2 regions of the Variovorax defluvii genome follow, and region 1 is predicted to be linked to the other one. Evidence: riboswitches for the same ligand, from Rfam matches in the RefSeq annotation. Region 1 holds a riboswitch; the other holds the start of a gene.

Region 1 (4,374 bases):
CTCGCCCTGCGCGTAGCCCTGGCCCACCTGCGGCAGGTCGACGAAGACCACGTCGCCCAGCGCATCCTGCGCATGGAGGGTGATGCCGACGGTGGCGGTGTCGCCCTCGGCTTTCACCCACTCGTGGTCCTTGGTGTACTTGATGGTCATGGAATGGCTCCTAGGGAAAGAAACAGGAATGGCTCAACCGCGGTAGTAGTGAGGCGGCACGAAGGGCATCGTGCTCACCTCCATGGGCACCGGCCTGCCGCGCACGATGGCCTGGATGCGGGTGCCGAGCCCGGCGTAGGCCAGGGCGACGTAGCCCATCGCGATCGGGCGGTCCACGGTGGGGCCGAGCAGGCCGCTGGTCACCTGGCCGATGGCATGGCCCTCGAAGGACTGCAGCGGGGTGCCCTCGCGCACCGGCACCCGCTCCAGCGCGACCAGGCCGACGCGCTTGCGCTTCAGCGTGTCGTGGTCGAGATGGCCGGCGGCGCCGTCGGCCGCGGTGAGCTGGGCCAGCACCTTCGCCGCGCCCGGAAAGCCGCCTTCGCGTGCGCCGCCGCTGCGGCGCACCTTCTGGATCGACCAGGTCAGCGCTGCCTCGACCGGCGTGGTCGTGGTGTCGATGTCGTTGCCGTAGAGGCACAGGCCGGCTTCGAGCCGCAGCGAGTTGCGCGCGCCCAGGCCGATGGGCTGGACCTCGGGCTGCGCCAGCAGCAGGCGGGCGAGGGCCTCGGCGTCCTGCGCGGCGACGGAGATCTCGAAGCCGTCCTCGCCGGTGTAGCCGCTGCGGGTGGCGAAGGCGGCGATGCCGCCGATCTGCAGCTTCCCGCCGGTCATGAAGACGAATTTCTCGCTGCCGGGAGACAGGCGCGCCATCACGGCGGTGGCCTGCGGCCCCTGCAGCGCCAGCAGCGCCTGGTCGGGCAGGGGCTGCACCTGGCAGCGCTGGCCGATGCGGGCCTGGATGTGGGCGATGTCGCTGGCCTTGCAGGCGCCGTTGACGATCACGAAGATCGAGTCGCCGCCCTCGTTGAAGAACATCAGGTCGTCGAGGATGCCGCCCTGCTCGTCCAGCAGCAGCCCGTAGCGCTGCTTGCCCGGCGCGAGTCCCATCACGTCCTGCGGCATCAGGGTCTCGAAGACGGCGGCGGCATCGGGGCCGGACAGGCGCAGCTGGCCCATGTGCGAGATGTCGAACAGGCCGGCGGCCGTGCGCGTGTGGCGGTGCTCGGCCATCAGGCCGGCGGGGTACTGGACCGGCATCGAATAGCCGGCGAAAGGCACCATGCGGGCGCCCAGTTCGAGGTGCAGGGCGTGAAGCGGGGTCTTTTGCAGATCGGTGTCGGAAGCGGAGGCCAAGGTACTCTCCATGGGGGCAGTCCGGATCCATGGCCGAAGCCATGGGCCACCCCTGCTGTCCGCTTTACCTGAGAGATTCGCCCCACGATCGGGGTTTGCTCCTTCGGTGGACGGCCTGTGCGCGAACGCCGCGGCCGCCTCTCTCCAGCAAGGAAACGCCCGGGGTCAGCGGGCGCCTCGTCAGTCCTTTTGCCTGAGCGTTCGGGCCCGTGACTTCGGGGCCCTGCGCCTTCGGCGGCCCTGCATCGCAGAGCGCTCTCCTGACCGGGCGAGTGTACGGGAAAGCCGTGCCGGAATCGTGAGCGCCTGTGTCAGGAACGCTCGAGGCGCATGCGGCGCAGAAGGAATTTCTCCCACAGCTTGTCCGCCAGGAACTGCATGGAGCGCCGCACGTGCTCGCGCGCGTTGCGCGCGTCGTAGGGCGAGCGGATGTCGGCGCCCAATTGCCGGGCACGCACGCTGAGCATGCTTTCCGACAGGCAGCAGCGCGCCTTCATGCGCAGGTCCTCGAAGTTGTGCGTGCCGAGCGGGCTGGCCTTGTGCCATTCGTGGTCCCACTTGAAGCGCCGCTTCTTGTCGTGGCTTTCCCGCTCGTCGCCGATCAGCCAGGCGGACACGAAATCGACGTACGCCGCGTCCACGTGCTCGCGGAACAGCCCCCGGCCGGCTTCGTAGCGCTCGTTCACCAGCGAATCGAGCAGGGCGTTGTCGGGCGAGAGCGTGCCCAGCTTGCGGCGCAAGGTGTCGTTCATCGCGAAACAGTAGGTCGCCACCCATTCGAGCAGCGGCCCCAGCGGCGTCATGGTCGAGCGCGGGAAGTCGTTGATCTCGCCGAAGAGCCAGGGGCCCGAATGCAGCGCGAGCTTGCGGATCTCACCGCCGAAGTGCTGCAGCCGGCGCTCGCTCCACGCATGGTTCGACCCGACGGTGTCGTTCGAGAAGATCCAGACGTCCGGCGCCTCGGCGCGGCCGAGCAGGGCCTTGACGCCGCTGTCCCAGCCGGAAAACTCGCGGTTGCTGTTGTCGCCCGGCACCAGGACGGCCTCATCGAAGCCCGGGCAGGTGAGCGCGCCGCTCGCGCCGGCGTTGTCGACCACCGTCAGGGAGAAGCGATCGCCGCTCTGGGCCAGCCGGCTGCGCAGCGCCTCCAATACCAGCAGCGACCGGTCTCGATGCCGGTCGCCGAATTCCAAATGAACAAATCCGTAGCTCGTCATGCCTTGCAAGGGAAGAAAGAGAAGCGGCGGGTTCGTCCCATGCATTCTCACCGGCGGCGCGTTCCCTGCAAGCGGAAACGGCCACGCCGGCGGCACGCATGGCGCGTGCCGCCATCCTAGCGACTATTCATGCGATGAGCGCTTTCCCGTGTCGGCCGAGACGCCGTGTGGCAGCGAGCGTGTAACGGCCTGTGGAAGCCGTGCCTACTTGGCGTAGACCAGGTCGCGCAGCCCCAGGGAGATGCCGGGCACGTAGGTGATCACCAAGAGGCACGCCAGGATCACCAGCACGAAGGGCACGAGGTGTCCCACGATGCGATCCAGAGAGATGCGCGCCACGGTGCAGGCCGCGAACAGGTTGACGCCGAAGGGCGGCGTGATCATGCCCAGGGCGAGGTTGACGACCATGATCAGCCCGAAGTGAACCGGGTCAACGCCGAAGTGCAGCGCCACCGGCGCCAGGATGGGGGCGAGCACGATGATGGCCGCGCTGGTCTCGATGAACATGCCGATGACGAACAGCGCCGCGTTCACGCCCAGCAGGAACATGGTCGGGGACCGCAGCACGCCTTCCAGCCAGTGGCCGATGGCCTCCGGCACGCCGGCGCGGGTGATCAGGAAGGCGAACAGGCCCGCATTGGCGATGATGAACATGATGACCGAGGAGGAGATCACCGATTTGCGCAGCACCGTGTAGAGCTGCGGCAGCTTGATCTCGCGGTAGATCAACGTGCCCACGATGAGTGCATAGAGCACCGCCACCGCCGAGGCCTCGGTCGGCGTGAAGATGCCGCCGTAGATCCCGCCGAGGATGATCACCGGCATCAGGAGCGCCCAGCCCGCGCGCCAGGTCGCGACGCCCACGCCCAGGCGGCCATCGCCGTCGTTCTTGCCCAGGCCCTTGAACTTGCAATAGACGTAGACGAAGGCCATCAGCGCCAGGCTGATCAGGATGCCCGGGCCGAAGCCCGCGATGAACAGTTCGCCGATCGACACCTCGGCGCTCACGCCGTACAGGATCATCGGGATCGAAGGCGGGATGATCACGCCCAGCTCCGCGCTGGTGGCCTGCAGCGCCGCCGCATAGCTGGTGGGATAGCCATGTTTGATCAGCGCGGGAATCAGGATCGCGCCGATGGCGAAGGTGGTGGCCACCGACGAACCCGACACCGCCGCGAAGATCATGCAGGTCAGCACGCAGGTCATGGGCAGGCCGCCTTGCACGCCGCCGACCAGGCTCTTGGCGAAGTCCACCAGGCGGCGCGAGATGCCGCCGGTTTCCATCAGGTTGCCGGCCAGGATGAAAAAGGGAATGGCGGCGAGCGGAAACTTGTTGATGGCGTTGAACATCTCCTTGACGGAGATCAGCATGTTGGCGTTCGACACCTGGATGCCGACCACCGAGGCGAGGCCGATGGAGACGGCGACGGAGACGGTGAGCGCGAAGCACACCACCATCGTGGTGACCATGACGGGTGTCATAGGACCCCCACGCTTGTCACTTCGTGTACTGCGCTGCCCCCCAAGGGGGCCTTCGCGCCTTCGGGCGGCCGAGCGGCGCTCATTGCGCCGTCTCCAGTTCCTGGCGTTGCGGATCGATCAGGTTGCCCACGATCCCGATCACGCTGAACAGCCCCCCCACCGGCATCGCCACGTACGCCCAGAACATCGAGACCGACTCCAGGCCCGCCATGGTCTGCACGCCGCCGCGCTGCGCGTAGTCCCATCCCCACCAGACGATGACCGCGATGAGCGCGAGCGCTGCCAGGCATACCAGCCAATCGAGCAGGCGCCGCATCGCCGGCGGGCT
Region 2 (4,374 bases), on a different contig from region 1:
GCGCAGCCGCGTCTTGCCGATCATCGGAAGCCCGTTGCGGGGGACGGCCAGCGTGGCAGTCTCGAAAGCGGCGCGGCCCGTGTCGACCGCGCCGGGCAGCAGGGCCTCGACGCGCCGGAGCATCGCGTCGAAACGGTCCGAATCGGGCTCGCCTTCGTCCTCGCGGCGGGCGCGCACGCAGCGGGAGACGCGCAGGCCATCACCCGCCGGCGTCTCGACACGGCGGATGTGCAGGCGGCCCTGCCGGTCGTGCAGCATCATGCGCGGCGCGCGCGTGGCATCCAGGATCGGCAAGGTCAGGATGTACTCCCGTTGGAAGTCGAGCGGCATCGGGATGCCCAGCTTCTCCGAGTGGACGACGCTGGAGGCCCCCAGGGCCAGGACGTAGGCCTGCGCCTCGAGCCTGACGCGGCGGCCGGACGCGTCCAGGGCCTCGACGTGGTCGACCCGGCCGGATCGTTCCTCGATGGAGAGCACCTGGTGCCGCGTCAGGAAACGCACACCTGCCGCGCGGCAAAGGAACACCAGGCTGGCGGCGAACTGAGCCGGATCGCGCGAGGCCGCGTCGTCGGTCGCGTGGGCGGCGCCGGCCACCGCGACACGCGTCGCCTGCAGGGCCGGTTCCAGGTCCAGTGCTTCGGCGGTCGACAGCAGTCGTTCCTCGCAGCCCAGCGCATGCCAGCGGGGCTGGCCGCTCATCCGGTTCTGGAAGGCGCGCTCGTCGGTGTACAGGCTCAACAGGCCCGCGCCGCGCGCGCCGGTGGGCACACCTACCTCGTCGCGCAGGGCGCGCGCGCTCGCGCGGCTGTAGGCACCGAAGCGCACCAGGTGTTCGAGCGGCTTCTGGTGCGACGACGGGCCGAAGGCGCCGTCCAGAACCCGGTTGATGCGGCGGCGCACATGGCGGCCCAACGCTTGCCAGCCGAGGTGTTCCGCTTGGCGCGCCGCCACCTGCTGCAGCAGGCGCGCGGCGTCCGGGTCCGGGGTCGTCTCGACCAGGCCACGGGCCTTGGCCGCCGGTGTGGCATGACGGTCGACCACGATCACTTCATGGCCCAGTTGCTGAAGGTAGTGGGCCGATGTGACGCCGAGCAGTCCGGCGCCCAGTACGAGCACGCGCATGTCCTGATCCTTATGGGATGACATGAACGGCGGGACGCGGGGCCTGGGATGCAGGCGCCCCGACCCGGGTTCCAGGTTGCCGCTCCCCCTGTCCTTGGTGCCTGAGAGATTCACCCGTCGCGGTCTCGCGGCGAATTTGCTCCTTCGGCGCATCACCCGCGGTGATGGCTCTCCAGTCGGCGATTGACGAAAGAGGCAGAGGATGAACCGTGGCGGTTCACCGGCCGGCGTCCATGGGAGATTCGCGCCTGCGGTGGGATGGCGGCGCCATCCGCTTGACTGCCGAGCCCGCAATTCTAGCTGCAACCGGTTTCATTGGCCATTCGTCAAGAGCGCCGCAGCCGCGTGAACAGTTCGAACTCCCAGTTGCGCATCCCCAAAAGCAATGTGTAGCCCTCGCGCTCCTTGGACGAAAGCTTCTGGTCGGTCTGATGCTGCTGGGCGAAGTCCTGCGCAACCCGCTGCAGACGGTCCAGGAAGGCCGGCGCCAGCGACTTGCTGATCGAGCCATGCACCAGCAGCAGGCCCTCGGCCGGTCCGTCGAAGCCGCCGCGGTAGTAGTCGAGCACCACGTTCTCGCGGAAGAAGTCCATCACCGGCCCGTGCGGACGCCACCGGAAGGTCTTGGCGAGCTTGAGCCGGTAGCGGTTGAGTGGGCGCAGCTCGATGATGCCGATGCGGTCCAGTTGCGCCAGGTAGCCGATGCATTCCGCCTCGGTGATGCGGTAGGCGGCTACGATCTGCTCCAGCGTCCATTGGCTCAGCACACAGATGGCCATCAGCAGCAGCTTCTTGTCCTTGACGACCGCCTTTTCCTGCTCGAGCGTGAGTTCCTTGAGCAAGGGCTGGGCGTCGGCGACGCGCCGCGCCAGTTCGGCAAAGTCGATCTTCAGGGCGCGGCAGATCGCGTCCACGCGTGTCAAGGGCATGTCGCCCTTGGCCAGCATGCGCTTGACGCTCGACTCGGCCATGTTCAGCGACTTGGCCAGGTCCGCATAGGTCATGCGGGCTGTTTTGAGTTCATTCTTGAGGGCCTGGATCAGATCGACGGTCGTGCTCATGGGGCGGGTATTGGTTCTTGATACCGATGGGCGTGAGAAAGTACTCCGTATCGATTCTCGATGCCTCCCGAGCCGATGACAACCTACATTCCGCCGCACCGCATCTCACCCCGGAGCCGCAATGTCCTTGTCATCCTTGTCCCGTCGCGAGCGTGCCCTGTTGTTCTTCTTTCTCGCATTGCTGCTGGCCGCGTTGTTCGGACCCGGACTCACGCCCGGGGACATGGGCGGCGCGACCTTCGCCGACGACCGTGGCTGGCAGAACCTGCCGCATGCCATGGACGTGCTGAGCAACCTGCCCTTCGCGGCGCTCGGGGTGTGGGGGCTGCGCTGGCTGCACTGGCATGACCGGACGCACGAGGATGTCCAGAACGCCGTGCCGCACCGGCTCCTCGCCCAGCCGCCTGTCAACCTGCTGGACTGTGCCTGGATGTTCTTCGCCGGCCTGATCATCACGGCGGCCGGCTCCGCCTTCTACCACCTGCAGCCTGACGCGCTGCGTCTGGCGGCCGACCGCGCCGGAATGACTGTGGCCTTCGCCGGCCTGATCGGATGCGCCGTGTGCGAGCGGATCAGTGCGCGGGCCGGGTGGGCGGCCGCCTGGTTCGTGCTCGGCGGTGGCCTGCTGGCGGTGGCCGTCAGCCAGCAGACGGGCAACGTGCTGCCGTGGGGCCTGGTTCAGTTCGGCGGCATGGCGCTGGTGCTCGTGCTGGCGGTCTCCAAGCCCGTGGAAGGCGCCATCGGGCTGCGCCTGGGTTGGGTGATCTTCTTCTACGGCCTGGCCAAGCTGTTCGAACTCGGTGATCACGCCATCTACGAAGCGACGCAGCACTTCGTGTCGGGCCATAGCCTGAAGCATCTGACGGCGTCGCTGGCGGCCCTGCCCGTTCTGCATGCGTTGCAGACCATGGGGCGCGAGACGCTGCGGCACAATCCGGGCGCGGCCGCGGTAACGGCCTGAAGGGACACTCGATTGACCATACCCGCCGATGCCGCCACGTTGGCCGGCGCGCCCGAAGCGGGCGCGCATCACGCCAACCAATTCGCGCTGCTGGGACAGCGGCGCTTCGCTCCTTTCTTCTGGACCCAGTTTGCCGGCGCGGCGAACGACAACCTGTTCAAGTTCGCCTTCACCGTGATGGTGACGTACCAGCTGCAGCTGGCCTGGATGCCGCCGGCGATGGCGGGGCTGGTGATCGGTGCGCTGTTCATTCTTCCGTTCCTGCTGTTCTCGGCTACCGCGGGGCAGCTCACCGACAAGCACGACAAGACGAAGATGATCCGCTTCGTCAAGAACCTCGAGATCGGGATCATGGCGCTGGCCGCCTGGGGCTTCCTGCGCGCCGACGCGGTGCTGCTGCTGGCCTGCGTATTCCTGATGGGGCTGCACTCCACGCTTTTCGGGCCGGTCAAGTTCGCCTATCTGCCGCAGGTGCTGGATGCGCGCGAACTCACCGGCGGCAATGGCATGGTGGAGATGGGCACCTTCGTCGCGATCCTGCTGGGGCAGGTGGCCGGCGGCCTGCTGGTTGCCCTCCCGGAGGTGGGTCACGCCACCGTGGCGGTGGCCTGCCTGCTGCTGGCCCTGATCGGGCGTGGCGTGGCCCAGGCGATTCCGCCCGCGCCGGCGACCGACCCGAGCCTGGTGATCAACTGGAATCCGGTGAGCGAGACCTGGCGCAACCTGCGCCTCGCGCACGGCAACCTGGTGGTGTTCCGTTCGCTGCTGGGCATCTCGTGGATGTGGTTCTTCGGCGCTGTCTTCCTCAGCCAGTTCCCCAGCTTCGCCAAGGAGGTGCTGCACGGCAACGAGCAGGTCGCCTCGCTGCTGCTGGTCGTGTTCTCCGTCGGTATCGGCATCGGGTCGCTGCTGTGCGAGACGCTGAGCCGCCGCCAGGTCGAGATCGGCCTCGTGCCGCTGGGCGCGATCGGCATGAGCGTGTTCGCCATCGACCTCTACTTCGCGTCCCGTGCCCTGCCGCCGGCCGGCGTGATGGGGCTCGCCGGCTTCGTGGGGCTGCCGGCGCATTGGCGCGTGATGGCCGACCTGGGCCTGCTGTCGCTCTTCGCCGGCCTCTACAGTGTCCCCATGTACGCCCTGATCCAATTGCGCAGCCAGCCCACGCATCGCGCGCGCATCATCGCGGCCAACAACATCCTCAATGCGTTGTTCATGATCGGCAGCGCCGTG

The links. Region 1 has a riboswitch for glycine ahead of gcvT (glycine cleavage system aminomethyltransferase GcvT). Riboswitches for the same ligand answer to the same signal wherever they lie in the genome.
Region 2: another riboswitch for glycine. It lies ahead of ABEA07_RS25985 (FAD-dependent oxidoreductase); the one in region 1 lies ahead of gcvT (glycine cleavage system aminomethyltransferase GcvT).

The regions. Positions count from the first base shown of each region.
Region 1 is NZ_BAABGJ010000015.1:208,287-212,660, reverse strand. Features, by position in the region: gene gcvH (glycine cleavage system protein GcvH) at 1-150, opposite strand, end outside; gene gcvT (glycine cleavage system aminomethyltransferase GcvT) at 184-1,359, opposite strand; glycine riboswitch at 1,393-1,505, opposite strand; glycine riboswitch at 1,519-1,620, opposite strand; gene ABEA07_RS09950 (hypothetical protein) at 1,659-2,540, opposite strand; gene ABEA07_RS09945 (TRAP transporter large permease) at 2,769-4,046, opposite strand; gene ABEA07_RS09940 (TRAP transporter small permease) at 4,126-4,374, opposite strand, start outside.
Region 2 is NZ_BAABGJ010000081.1:86,844-91,217, reverse strand. Features, by position in the region: gene ABEA07_RS25985 (FAD-dependent oxidoreductase) at 1-1,122, opposite strand, end outside; glycine riboswitch at 1,201-1,308, opposite strand; gene ABEA07_RS25980 (helix-turn-helix domain-containing protein) at 1,449-2,183, opposite strand; gene ABEA07_RS25975 (hypothetical protein) at 2,305-3,144, shown strand; gene ABEA07_RS25970 (MFS transporter) at 3,157-4,374, shown strand, end outside.